2 regions of the Anaerosporobacter sp. genome follow, and region 2 is predicted to be linked to the other one. Evidence: a T-box and tRNA genes for the amino acid it is inferred to sense, from the RefSeq annotation. Region 2 holds a T-box; the other holds one or more tRNA genes.
The links. A T-box is a leader RNA that pairs with one kind of tRNA and senses whether it is charged. The one in region 2 lies ahead of leuS (leucine--tRNA ligase), so its partner is inferred to be a tRNA-Leu.

Region 1: it encodes a tRNA-Leu, which carries the amino acid that the T-box ahead of leuS (leucine--tRNA ligase) is inferred to sense. The anticodon was not compared.

The regions. Positions count from the first base shown of each region.
Region 1 is NZ_CBDLAM010000052.1:7,351-16,424, forward strand. It holds gene ACW2QF_RS07885 (S8 family serine peptidase) at 1-386, shown strand, start outside; gene ACW2QF_RS07890 (ArsR/SmtB family transcription factor) at 535-822, shown strand; gene ACW2QF_RS07895 (DNA polymerase Y family protein) at 998-2,380, shown strand; gene ACW2QF_RS07900 (hypothetical protein) at 2,417-2,668, shown strand; gene ACW2QF_RS07905 (formate--tetrahydrofolate ligase) at 2,875-4,545, shown strand; gene ACW2QF_RS07910 (peptidylprolyl isomerase) at 4,727-5,248, opposite strand; gene ACW2QF_RS07915 (sigma-70 domain-containing protein) at 5,473-6,351, shown strand; tRNA gene ACW2QF_RS07920 (tRNA-Leu) at 6,641-6,723, shown strand; gene ACW2QF_RS07925 (anti-sigma factor family protein) at 7,001-7,591, shown strand; gene polA (DNA polymerase I) at 7,647-9,074, shown strand, end outside.
Region 2 is NZ_CBDLAM010000198.1:301-6,220, forward strand. It holds gene leuS (leucine--tRNA ligase) at 1-2,194, opposite strand, end outside; T-box leader at 2,236-2,500, opposite strand; gene ACW2QF_RS16515 (histidinol-phosphatase) at 2,566-3,342, opposite strand; gene ACW2QF_RS16520 (HelD family protein) at 3,526-5,727, opposite strand.

The DNA of each region.
Region 1 (9,074 bases), on a different contig from region 2:
GTGATAACACCATAACATTCCCGGTATTAGATGGTGGCAAATATGTAGTGCTTACAGCAAAGGCAAATTCAAAGAAAATCACTTCTTTACAAAGTCAAATTACAGTAAAAGCAAAGAGTAAAACAGTTAAGAAAGGTAAATCTACTACAGTTGTCGTTGATCTTCCAGCTTGCTTACAAGTTGTAACGAAACTTTCTGATAAAACAACTTCAGGAGGAGTGGGAGCAGTAACAATCTCTTATAAGACATCAAATAAAGGTGTTGCGACAGTTAATAAGAGTGGAAAAATTACGGCTAAGAAAAAAGGTACAACAACAATAACAGCTAAAATTTCTTTATATAATGGAAAGACAAAGACTGTTAAGATGAAGATTACCGTAAAATAAGTTGAGTTGATTAAGTGGGTGTTACAAAATATTTTGTAACACCCATTATTTTTCTCTTGTGGTTGCTGATGATATTAAATTGACAGATATCTATGTATAAGCTATAATACGACACAGAAACAGTAACTTAGAAGAGAAAGGAAATGCGATGGATTATGCATTGATTTGTAAAGCACTTGCGGATAGTAATAGATTGCAGATTGTTGAATTGCTATCGGAAGGAGAAATGTGTGGCTGTAGAATCTTAGAGCGGTTTAATATTACACAACCTACATTGTCTCACCATATGCGTATACTGTGTGAAAGTTCTTTGGTTGATATAAGAAAAGATGGAAAGTGGTGTTACTATTATTTGAATGTGGATACATTAGAGATATTTAAGGAGTATATAACGGCTTTGCATATTAAGAACCAAGAAAATTTTAAAAAAAATTAATTTAATAGAGATAGCATTTAAACAAAAGAGGTGGGGAATTCCATCTTTTTTTGTTATATAAGGGAATCCTATATACAATCGATATTTTTTAAATTTGTATTACGATAAGGTGTAATAATTTCTATTTACATCGAACAAATGTTCTGATATAATACAACTAAGAGGTGGAGTAAGAATGGATAGAATAATTTTTCATATTGATGTGAATTCTGCTTTTTTAAGCTGGGAAGCGGTATATCGGTTGAAAATTCTAGGTGAGGAAACGGACTTAAGAGAGATTGCATCTGTAGTGGGAGGAGACGAGAAGAAGAGGCATGGGATTGTCCTAGCAAAATCAATTCCTGCTAAGAAGTATGGGATACAGACAGGAGAATCATTAGCAGAAGCAAGAAAGAAGTGTCCGAATCTCACTATTGTTCCACCGCAACATGACTTATATAAACAGTGTTCGGAATCCTTTATTCAGTTGTTAAGAGAGTATACCCCATGTGTAGAACAATATAGTATAGATGAGGCATATATGGATATGAGTGGGACACTTTCTTTGCATGGGTCACCAGTCGTGGTTGCTAATGCAATTAAAGATCGCATTTATAGAGAATTAGGATTCACTGTGAATATAGGTGTATCTAGCAATAAATTGCTTGCGAAGATGGCTTCTGACTTTAAAAAACCTAATTTAGTTCATACACTGTTTCCAGATGAAATTGAGAAGAAGATGTGGCCACTTCCTGTTTCGGAATTATTCTTTGTAGGAAGAGCTACAACCAAGAAATTATTTGCTATGGGGATTAAGTCGATTGGTGATTTAGCAAAAGCTGATATTGATATACTGAAGACGAATCTAAAGAAACATGGAGAAGTGATTTATAAATTTGCCAACGGAATTGATGATAGTATTGTATTAACAGAGACGATTGCGAATAAAGGATATGGAAACAGTACAACGGTATCATTTGATGTAACAGATCGAGATACTGCATTAATGATTCTGTTATCCCTTAGTGAAACAGTAGGGGCTAGATTAAGAAAAGACCAGGTTTATATACGGGTAATAGCAGTAAGTATTGTGGATTATGAATTTCATCAAGTGTCCCATCAGATGACTTTATTAGAACCAACTAATTTAACAAACGATATCTATGCTGCAGCATGTCAGTTGTTTGATGAATTATGGAATGGGGAGCCGCTTCGTAACTTTGGTGTTCATACAAGTAGAATTGAAGAGCAGGGAGAAACAAGGCAATTAAGTTTATTCGAATTGGGACTTAAGAAAGAATCAGATCAAGTGAAAGAAAATGTTGATTATCGAGTAACAGAGAAACCAAATGTGTTACTTAAGAGAGAAAAATTAGAAAAATTAGATCAAACGATAGACCAGATTCGCACAAAGTATGGTATGGATTCAATTAAACGTGCCAATTTTGTGAATAGCAGATTGAATCATATGTCGGGAGGATCATCGAGTATTACACTTCCAAAGCAAAAGGAGAAAGGAAAACCATTTGATCCGGCTAAGGGACTTGTAACTATTCAACAAAACAAGGGTAAGCAATGAGAAAATTATATTAAGAGATTATAATGAGGTGGAGAAATGAACGTTCCAGTTGATGTAATAGCAACTTTTAATACATTTGGAAAAATTAAGCCGAATTATATAAGATTAGAAGACTGCCAACATGGATTGCAGACTTATAAGATTTCACAAATTGATCAAGTGAAAGAAGAGAAATATGCGGGAATGACTATGTTACTGTTTTGTTGCAGTGTACCCGTGGGAGAAGTGATACAGACAATTAAATTACGGTATCATATTGATACGCATAAGTGGATGCTTGTGAACTAGGTTCCTTGTTGTATAAGTACAGATTAACCAAGCGATAAGATTTGTTAATAATGTAATATGTTGAAAAAAGGTATCCCCTTTGTTATAATGAATATGGTTTATAGAGTGTTTTCAATTATGGCAGGAGAAACTTATTGGTTTTACAGTGCCGAATATAGTGGCCTGCGAAGGTTACTAGGAGAGATAATAAGATGGAGGCTCTAATAATGAAAACAGATATTCAGATTGCTCAAGAAGCACAAATGGAACATATTAAAGGGATAGCAAAGAGACTTGATATTGGTGAAGATGACCTAGAATTTTATGGTAAATACAAGGCCAAATTCACAGACGAGTTATGGGAAAAAGTAAAAGAAAGACCGGATGGTAAATTAATTTTAGTTACTGCTATTAATCCAACACCAGCGGGAGAAGGTAAAACAACAACTTCTGTAGGTTTAGGAGAAGCCTTTGGCAAATTAAATAAGAAAGCAGTAATAGCGCTTAGAGAGCCTTCTTTAGGACCTTGTTTTGGTATTAAAGGTGGTGCGGCAGGTGGTGGTTATGCTCAGGTTGTACCAATGGAAGATTTGAACTTACATTTTACTGGAGATTTTCATGCAATTACATCTGCTAATAATCTATTAGCAGCAATGTTAGACAATCATATCCAACAAGGAAATATCTTGAATATTGATCCAAATCAAATCGTTTGGAAGAGATGTTTAGATATGAATGATCGTGTACTTCGTAATATTGTAGTTGGTCTTGGACGTAAGGCTGATGGTACTGTAAGAGAGGACCATTTCATCATTACGGTTGCATCGGAGATTATGGCTATCCTTTGTCTTGCTGATAATATGAAAGATTTGAAGGAGAGACTTGGCAGAATTATTGTGGCATATAATTATGATGGGGCCCCAGTAACAGCAAAAGAATTGAACGTAGTTGGTTCAATGGCAGCATTATTGAAAGATGCGTTAAAGCCAAATTTAATTCAGACATTAGAGAATACACCAGCAATAGTACATGGTGGACCATTTGCAAATATTGCACATGGTTGTAATAGTGTAAGAGCAACAAAGACAGCACTTAAACTTGCTGATTATGTTATTACAGAAGCTGGCTTCGGTGCCGATCTTGGGGCAGAGAAGTTCTTTGATATTAAATGTCGTATGGCCGGATTAAAGCCTGATGCAGTTGTTCTTGTAGCAACAGTAAGAGCATTAAAGTATAATGGTGGAGTAGCAAAAGCGGATTTGTCAGCGGAAAATCTTGATGCTTTAAAAGTTGGTATTGCTAATCTTGAAAAGCATATTGAAAACTTACAAAACTATGGGGTGCCTGTAGTTGTTACATTGAATCGTTTCATGACAGATACAGATGCTGAACTTGATTTTGTAAGAGAATTCTGTGAATCACGTGGTTGTGAATTCTCCTTATCTGAAGTATGGGAAAAAGGTGGAGAAGGTGGAATTGACCTTGCACAGAAAGTGATTAAGACAATAGAGGAAAAACCAAGTAATTTCAAAGTTTTATATGAAGATAACTTATCAATTAAAGAAAAAATCGAGACAATAGCTAAGAAAATCTATGGAGCATCAGAAGTAACCTATGATGCACAAGCTTCCAATGCAATTGAGAAGATTGAAAGTCTTGGTTTTACTAATATGCCAGTATGTATGGCAAAGAACCAATACTCATTATCAGATGATCCTACTTTATTAGGAAGACCAACAAACTTTAAGATTCATATTCGTGAAGTGTATGTATCTGCAGGAGCAGGTTTTGTGGTGGCAATTACTGGAACTGTAATGACTATGCCGGGATTACCTAAGAAACCGGCAGCAGAGGGAATTGATGTGGATGAGTCTGGAGTAATTACTGGATTATTCTAAATATATTAGTAAAATGTGATTTAAAAGATTTAAAAAGGTTGAAATACTAAAAGAGATCAAAGTATTTTTAATCAAAATACTATATAGCAATAAAATAAACAATAAAAAATCCCCTCATGTTGAGAACACTAGCGATTCTTAACATGAGGGGATTTTAGCGTAGGAAATTGTTATAAATGTACTAACATTTTTCTGGTTCTGGATAGTCAACACCGAAAGTATCAACAGTTACAGATTTCATAACTTGATCATGAGTTGGTCTATCAGAATAATCAGTTTGTGTTTCTGCTATTTCATTTACAACATCCATACCTTCGATTACTTTACCAAAAGCAGCGTAAGAGCCGTCTAGGTGAGGTGAATTTTGATGCATGATGAAGAATTGTGATCCTGCTGAGTTTGGCATCTGCGAACGAGCCATAGAGATAACACCTTCTGTATGTTTTAATGTATTTTCGAATCCATTCATTGAGAATTCACCTTTGATTGAGTAACCTGGGCCACCCATACCAGTTCCTTCTGGACAACCGCCTTGAATCATGAAACCTCTAATTACACGATGGAAGATTAATCCATTATAATAGCCTTTTTTTACTAAAGAGATAAAATTGTTTACTGTATTTGGAGCAATTTCAGGATAAAGTTCTACTTTAATAATTCCGCCTGTGTTTAATTCAATTGTTACAACGGGATTTTTTGCCATATTAGTTCCTTCTTTCTTAATAGTTTAGACAATTGCCATATACATTATTTACATTTTTGGCAATGATATGTATATGATAATAGAAAAAAGAACTATTGTCAAAGAAAATGTAAAACTATAATATTGAAAAGCTGTTGTTGAATAATTGGTTTCGTGATGTTATAGTATAGAATATGGTTGAAGAAACTGATAGGAACGATTCAATATAGAGGAGAAATAAAAGGATGCAAGACAAAGAGAATTTTTTAGCTATGTTAGCTGCGATAGTTGATTTAGCTAAATCGCAGGATAATATAATTACAATGGACGAGATTAAAGAATTGTTAGATGACTCAGCGTTTACTGAAGAACAGATGGAACATGTATATGAATATCTTGCGGCAAATCATATTAGAATTCAGGGATATATTAGGAATATAAATGCAAATGATAAAAGTGATGATATAACTACAATAGATGAAGAAGTTGAGAATGATAATGATCAAGAATATATAGATGATGAAAGTAAGAAGGTACTGCAGGATTTAAAAGAGAGAGAAGAACGATTAGAACAGGAAGAAGCTTCATATATAAGAATGTATCTTGAAGATTTGGAATTAATAAGTCCAATGGTTGAAGGCGAAGTGGATTCACTTATCTGTTCTTTAAGAAAAGGAAATCGCTTTGCTAAGGAAAGACTTCTAGAACTTCATCTTCGTACGGTTGTAGATATAGCTAGAAGTTACCAGGGTAGAGGGATAATTGTGGGTGATTTGATTCAAGAAGGTAATATTGGATTAATTACTGCTTTAGAGGAAATCTGTATTGGGTCTAATCGTGTACCAACAGAATCAATACCAGATACAATAGAGTATATATTAAATCGCATTCGTGAAAGTATGGAATTTGTAATTCATGAACAACAAGATGATAAGATTCTTGAAAATCGCATTGTAGAGAAGATTAATTTTATAAGTAGTTGTATGAAAGAATTAGCAGAAGAATTTGGTAGAGAAGCTACACTAGATGAGTTGGCAGAGTTTGCTAAAATAGATAAATCAGAAATAGCAGATATTGTGGAATTGGCAAAAGATACGTTATCCGTATCACATGATGAAGAATAATACCGAAAACAAAAAGCTTATGTATAGTTATCTATCGGATAGCTGTGCATAAGCTTTTAACATTTATACAAGATTTAGTTATTTTATGTAATAAATACAAAGATGGAGGATAGCGGTGGAAATTAATGTTATATGTTAATTTATTAATATGAAATTTTTTATATTGAATGAAAATTTTGAAAAATTCACTTGCTTTTTTCTTTTGCGTATGGTATTATTATTTTTGTTGATAGCAGTTGTTTAAAATGCTGTGAAACATTCATACATAAGATGTATGATAAAATGATAAGCCGGCATGTCGGAATGGCAGACGAGGCAGACTCAAAATCTGTTGGCGGCAACGTCGTGTGGGTTCAAGTCCCACTGCCGGCATTGAATAACGTACAGATGCAGCGGTATCGTGAAAGATACCGCTGTTTTTGTTGTGAAATTATTCGTTCCATTGGAAGATGATGAGCAAGTAGATTCGATGTAAAAACAAAAATTATAAAATTGTATAGTTAACTTAATGCTTTATATATAACTTAAAGATTTACATATATTTTATGAAATAATTTCTTTTTAAATAGTAGTGTTCGTGTTATTATATAAGTAAAGCAATTAGGAAAATGGTGTTATTGAAGACTTTGGAAAGGAGCTTGTTTAATCTATGACTTGCAAAGAAGCACAAGGTTTAATTATGCCATATATTAATGACGAATTAGATGTCGGGCAATTAGAAAAATTTTTAGAGCATGTAGAATATTGTCCGGATTGCAAAGAAGAATTAGAAGTTTATTTTACACTCCTGACTGGTATGAGGCAACTTGATGAAGATAAGAACCTATCTGGTGATTTTCACATTGATTTTGAAAAATCATTACGTAAGTCAGAGGAAAGAATAAATAGAACCAAACTTAATTATGCTCGTAAGAGAATAATTTATGTAATTATATGTTTGGTCTTTTGTATTATGGTAAATGTGAATTCAAGTACAGTAAAAGAATTAGAGACTCCAGATGAAATAGCAGACGAGAATGTGCATTATATGGAGTATTATTATTTCTTAGACAAACCAACTTTATTAAATAAAGAGATTGAGAAGAATTATAATGAGATAATGGAATTTATAATAAAACATCAGACAGATAAAGTTATTGAGTTTAATAGGATTTCTAATAATTCATTAATCTATGATGATGATGAAGTTGAAAAGATAAAAAAGAGTAAAAATGATAGTGGCATAACAAATTATAAATGAAAGATACTATCAATTATAGCGAATAAGAGTTGGAACGTGGAAAGGAATTAACGTAATGAGTGATAAAATTGTATTAATAGATGGAAATAGTATTATTAATCGAGCATTTTATGGAGTACCTGATTTAACGAATTCAGAAGGAATTCATACTAATGCGATTTATGGATTTATTAATATTATGTTGAAAATATTAGAGGAAGAACAAGCACAATACCTAACGGTAGCATTCGATGTAAAGCATCCGACTTTCAGACATATAAAATACCCAGAGTATAAAGGTACTAGAAAAGGGATGCCAGATGAACTACGTGAGCAAGTGCCATTATTAAAAGAAGTGCTACAGGCTATGGGTATTCGAATTATTGAGAAAGCTGGCTATGAAGCTGATGATATTCTTGGTACCATTGCGACGAGATGTAGTGAACAAGGATTGGACGTTTCCTTAGTTTCTGGAGATCGGGATTTACTTCAGCTTGCATCCGACAAGATATTAATACGAATTCCAAAAACAAAACGCGGCGGAACAGAAATAGAGAATTATAATATTGCAGAGGTAGTTGATAAGTATCAAGTTAAGCCAGAACAAATCATTGATTTGAAGGGTTTGATGGGTGATGCATCAGATAATATTCCGGGGGTTCCAGGTATCGGAGAGAAGACTGCGGCGAAGATTCTTACCGCATTTGAAACAGTTGAGAATGCATATGCACATATTGATGAAGTAATGCCAAATAAAGCAAGAGAAGCCTTGCGCGAACATTATGACTTGGCAGTGCTAAGTAAAGAGCTTGCAACAATTAAAGTAGATTGTGAACTTGATTATATATTAGAAGAAGCAAAGATGCCTTCTCTTTTCACGCCAGAGGCATTCTCATTATTTAAACGTTTTGAATTCAAGAGTCTTCTTAATCGATTTGAAGGAGATGTGAGTAGAAACGATAAGATTGAAGAAAAGTTTGTAGAGGTTACTACAATAGAAGAAGCAGACAAGATTTTTCAATCAATTATAGGATTAAAGGAAGCTAAGAATTTAAAGGAACTAGTGACAGACGGAATTAGCACTGATCGAGTAGGTGTTATGTTGGCCTCGGTAGAAGGTAATTTAGTAGGGGCAGCACTAACATATTCTGAGAAAAAGAGTTATTATCTGTTGATCAATGATGAGATTTCAGTTGAATATATAACAGGACAGCTAAACAAGGTAATAGAAAAGAATATTATGGTATCTGTTGTGTCGCTTAAGGAAATGCTTTCTCATATTCAAGCATATAGTGATAGTAAGATTTACGATATGGGTCTTGCGTCTTATGTAATGAATCCATTAAAAGATACGTATCATTATGATGATATTGCAAGAGATTATCTAGGGATAACGGTTCCTTCGAGAGAAGAATTATTTGGTAAGATGAAGGACAAAGAAGTTTTTGAAGACAAAAAAGAGACATATAAGAATTTCATTTGTTACCATAGCTACATTGCATAT
Region 2 (5,920 bases):
GCCAAGTTGTTTGATACAATCTTCCTCCGTAGTTCATCATATCCCAAAGTTCTTCTGTCATATGAGATGCTACTGGATTTAATAAGATTAATAAAGTCTTGAACTCCCCTCTTGTAATCTTACCAACTTTATATACATCGTTAACAAATGCCATCATTGCTGCAATTGCTGTATTGAATTTAAGATTTTCGAAATCTTGGCTGACTTTCTTAATTGTTTGATGCATCTTAGTTTCTAATTCTTTGGAATATTCTTCCCCATCTACAACCATATCTTGAAGTTTCCAGATACGCTCTAAGAATCTTCTACAACCTTTAACACCTTCTTGAGACCATGAAGCACTTAATTCAAATGCACCTATGAACATTTCATACGTACGAAGTGTATCTGCACCAAATTCATCTACGATATCATCTGGGTTTACTACATTTCCACGAGATTTTGACATCTTCTCGCCATTCTCACCAAGAATCATACCATGTGAAGTTCTCTTCATATAAGGTTCTTTCGTACTTACTAGACCTTGATCGTATAAGAATTTATGCCAGAATCTTGAATAAAGTAAATGAAGTGTTGTATGCTCCATACCACCATTGTACCAATCTACTGGCATCCAGTAGTCAATCGCTTCTTTGCTTGCGAAAGCTTCTGTATTAGTAGGATCGATATAACGTAAGAAATACCATGAAGATCCAGCCCATTGTGGCATTGTATCTGTTTCTCTCTTCGCTGGTTTTCCACATTTAGGACAAGCCACGTTCACCCAGTCAGTCATATGAGCAAGTGGTGATTCCCCATTATCTGTTGGCTCATATGTCTCAACTTCTGGAAGTTGTAAAGGTAATTCGCTCTCTGGAATTGGAACGTATCCACAACAATCACAGTGAACTAGTGGAATTGGTTCTCCCCAATATCTTTGACGTGAGAATACCCAGTCTCTTAATTTGAAGTTTACTTTTTTCTGTCCAATACCTTTTTCACCAAGCCATTCAATCATCTTAGCTTTTGCATCTTTAACTTCCATTCCATTTAAGAAATCAGAGTTAACTAATTTTCCTGTTGCTGTATCAGTAAATGCTGCTTCCTGAACATTACCACCTGCTACTACTTCGATAATTGGAAGATCAAATTTCTTAGCAAATTCCCAGTCACGTTCATCATGTGCTGGAACTGCCATGATTGCACCTGTACCATAAGTCATTAATACATAATCTGAAATCCAAATTGGAATCTCTTTACCATTAACAGGATTGATTGCTGTAATTCCTTCGATACATACACCTGTCTTATCTTTTGCTAATTCTGCTCTCTCGAAATCAGATTTCTTAGCAGCTAATTCACGATATTCTACAATGGCATCAAAATTCTTGATTTCTTCTTTGTATTTATCAAGTATTGGGTGTTCTGGTGAGATTACCATGTAAGTTGCACCAAATAAAGTATCTGGTCTTGTTGTGTAGATTCGCAAACTATCTTCTCTTCCTGCTAATCTGAAGTCAACCTCTGCACCTTCACTACGTCCAATCCAGTTTTTCTGAGATACTTTAACTCTGTCAATATAATCAACTTCATCAAGATCATCGATTAATTTGTCAGCATATTCTGTGATTTTAAGCATCCATTGACTCTTAACCTTTTGAACAACTTCACTACCACAACGTTCACATGCACCATTTACTACTTCTTCGTTTGCTAGACCTACCTTACAAGAAGTACACCAGTTAATTGGCATCTCTGATTTGTAAGCTAACCCTTGTTCGAATAATTTAAGGAAAATCCATTGTGTCCATTTATAATAGTTTGGATCTGTTGTATTGATTTCACGATCCCAGTCAAAGGAATAACCAAGATTTTGTAACTGGCTCTTAAAATTAGCTACGTTTCTCTTAGTAACTTCTTTTGGATGAATGTGATTTTTGATTGCATAGTTTTCTGTTGGAAGACCGAATGCATCCCAACCCATAGGATATAATACGTTATACCCTTGCATTCTTCTTTTTCTTGCAATGATATCAAGAGCTGTATATGGTCTTGGATGACCTACATGAAGACCTTGTCCAGATGGATAAGGGAATTCAACTAATGCATAGAATTTTGGTTTTGAATAATCGTCTCCTGCACGAAAGGCTTTCTCTGTTTCCCAGATGCCTTGCCATTTCTTCTCAATCACCTTTGGATTGTACGTAACTGACATGATATTTCCTCCTTATAATAAAAAAACCTCTTCATCTCTAATCTAGAGACGAAAAGGTATTATATACGTTTCGTGGTACCACTCTAGTTCAGCCTGTCTTATAAATTGACATTCTGCACTCATTATCTATAACGGGATTTCCCGCCTTGACCTACTTAGTAAAGTTATCTAAACAACGTATTGTAATCAATACGGTTCAATCAAGGAACTCCTAGGCGAGTTGGGAGCTGCATGCTACTGTCTTACACCAACCGACAGTTCTCTGAAAACATCAGTACTCTTACTACTCCTAATCTTTGTTCTTACAGTATTCACATTAAAATTTATTGTATAACATACCTTGGAATATTGTCAAGGGCGTTTTTTCTATCCTATAATATTTCTTTAATGACATTCAATTTCAACTTCTTGGTTATCTCAATTGCTTCTAGTACACTGGAATCCCAGATTTGATTTGGTTGATGAGCATCTGCTCCAACAATCACTCGTATATTCGTACTTGCTACTTGCTCCCAAAATCTTTGGTGTGGATAAGGATGTCTTTGCCCATCTGGATAATCCTTAATTCCTCGACGTATTCCATTGGCATTATATTCAAGTATATAGTCATGTTTAACTGCTGCATCAATAATAATATCTGTAGCTCTACTACAATTATCATCCCATGCATATTTTCCTATGAACATTAAATCCGGATGTACTACCATATTAAAATATCCTGTTTTCATCCCCTCTACTATTGCTTGTGCGTATTCTATGTATGTATCCGTAGATGGCGCAGAAAATATGTTTTGTATCTCACCATTCTTTTTATGATAAAAATGTTCACCTAATAGTAAATAATCGATTCGATCATCTGCAATAAGTTTTTCATAGTAGTTATTATATTCCGGAAGGTATTCTATCTCAAGTCCCTTCAATATCCTTAGTTGTGATTGATATTTGCTTGCATATTCCACCATAGAATTTAAATACTCATCTAATTCTTCATATTTCATTCGACAACCAAAATCATAATCTGGAAATGGTCCGTGATCGGAAATTCCTAATATATCCAACTTGTTTTGAATTGCAGATTGAATATATTCTTCATCGGTACCAAATGCATGCTGACAACGTGGCGTGTGTGTATGGTAATTAACTTTCATTGTTTTTCCTCCTTATATTTATCTGTTATATTATCTAGCAAGAAATCTATTAAACAAATACTATCATATATTGTTAAACAATCAAGAATAGTCCAATGGGGAGTGTACACACTCCCCATTGAAACCTAATATTATCTTACCATAAAATCACAAAAACGTCTATTTGCCAGAACATGAAACTATCTATCTCAGAAGTTTAGATATTTCTCCATAATGCAATACATACAACTCATGCAAAGCACGTGTTATTGCCACATATAATAATTTGGCGTCTGCATCTGTATTCTCATAATTCCTTGTATCTGGATTCCATAGTATTACCGTATCGAATTCAAGTCCCTTCGTCATATGAATTGGCAATACCATAACACCATTGGTAAATACAAGTTCCTCTATATCCTCTTTCCAAGGTTCTACTTCTATCTTATCCTTAAGTGCATCGTATACTGTCTTTGTTTCCTCAACCGTTCTGCATATTACAGCTACTGTATCGTACTCTCGTTCTTTTATATTTTTAATACAAGAAACCGTTGCCTCTACATTATCGTTAAAATTCAATTGCTTCTTTACCATAACAGGCTGTCCATGTCGAATAACTGGATCAATGGCATAGGTCTCAAAGGAGCATTTCGCTAACACTTGACTGGCATAGTTAGAGATTTCTACGGTATTGCGGTAACTCTTAGCTAAGGAATAGAATGGGTCCTTACCAGGTGTAAACACTTCCTCACGTAACTCTCTCCAATCGTTCATACCTGTATCATAATGGATATTTTGTGACACATCTCCCATAATGGTAAAAGTACAATCAGGAAAGAGTTGTTTTAGAATTCCATAAGCAATTACACCAAAATCCTGAGCCTCATCTACTACAATATGCTTTACATATTTGAAATCTACAGTGTCACTTAATGCCTTCTTAATATAAGCTATTAAACCAAGATCATATAAATCAATCTCTTTTTCTGCAAAGGCTACCTTGAGATGTAGTAAACTTTCTATATTTTCAGGTAGTTTTACATCTGCTGCCTCATACTTTTCGTAATTCACATATAAGTCTTCTAAAAACTCTTCATATACATGATAAAGGTCAATCTTCCCATTCTTCTTACCAAAGTAATCCTTATATAATTTACATTCTTGTTTGATTACACCTTTCTCTTCTCCAAGAATTTCGTTTATATTCCGAACCTTTGTTAATAGTCTCTTGTTCAGCATATCAATTTTCTCTTGATAAGAATATCGTTTAAATGTCAGCAAGAATTGTTTAATCTCCTTCGTTGTATATAAGGTTTTTCCCTTATAAATAATCTCTTCCATTGGTATATGTTTGAAGATATATTCTTCTAGACAGAGTTCTAGTGCCTTTAACAACTCTAAGGATCCTTTAAAACGCTTACAGCCAGATTCTATCTCGCTATTGCTGGTCATACGCGCTTTCTTAAATGCATCTGTCATCTTATAGCCCTTCTTCTTTGAAACCTCTTTTTCTATAAGACCAGAGAAGAATTCTTGCATGGTTAGCTGATTAATATTATAGACATCTAGGTTTGGTAGTACTCCCGTAATGTAATTCAAAAGCATCTTATTACTTCCTATTATATAAAACTCATCTGGTCGAAACTTTTCCTTGAAGTTATATAAAATATACGAAATTCTATGCATTGCGACGGTAGTCTTTCCACTACCCGCTACACCTTGTACCACTATATTATGCCATGGAGTATCACGTATAATATCATTTTGTTCCTTTTGGATAGTAGCGATAATTTCTCCGAGGACCGCTTCTTTGTTCTTGCCTAGGTACTTGGTAAGAAATTCATCATTTGCTATAACATTGGCATCGTAGAAATCTTTTAAAACGCCTTCGCTAATCTCAAATGTTCTTTTAAGTCCTAGATCTACATAAATAGTCTCTCCAAGCGGTGACGGATATGAACTCTCTCCAATATCACTATCATAATACACACTGGCAATGGGAGCTCTCCAGTCAACAATGAGAATCTCTGAAGGACTTTTCATTACTCCGTTCTTCCCTATATATAATGAAAACTCTTTTTCTTCTCCATGCTCTGTATAATCGATTCTTCCGAAATAGGGCTTATCCTTTGCCAATAAGTTCTTTCGTAAACTCTTTTCTGCTTGTGATTGTAAATCCATTCCTACGATTAATTCGTTATGAAGCTCAGGGTTGTCCGATCGATAATTATCATACATTTCCTTTGTCTGTTCCCTCATCTGCTTAACCTGAACAGTTAACACATCAATGTTCGACTCGATTACTTCTTCACAACTTGATAGATGTGCTTCTTCCTTCTTCCATTCTTCTTTGTTCTCTACCTCCATCTCTTCTAAACTGCTGCTTTTTGCCATACCATTGTTCATTACTCCTGCTCCTTTCAATTGAGAAAATGTAATTCCGAAACTCTTTGAATACTATGGTTATCCACGCATAAGAGCTTCTAAGAAAGTTAGCGGAACATAAGTGATTAATAATCCTAAAGACTTTACTGGGTGATTACTATCATACACGCGTTGCAAAAATAATACTAGACTTTTATTCTAATATATGGTAAGC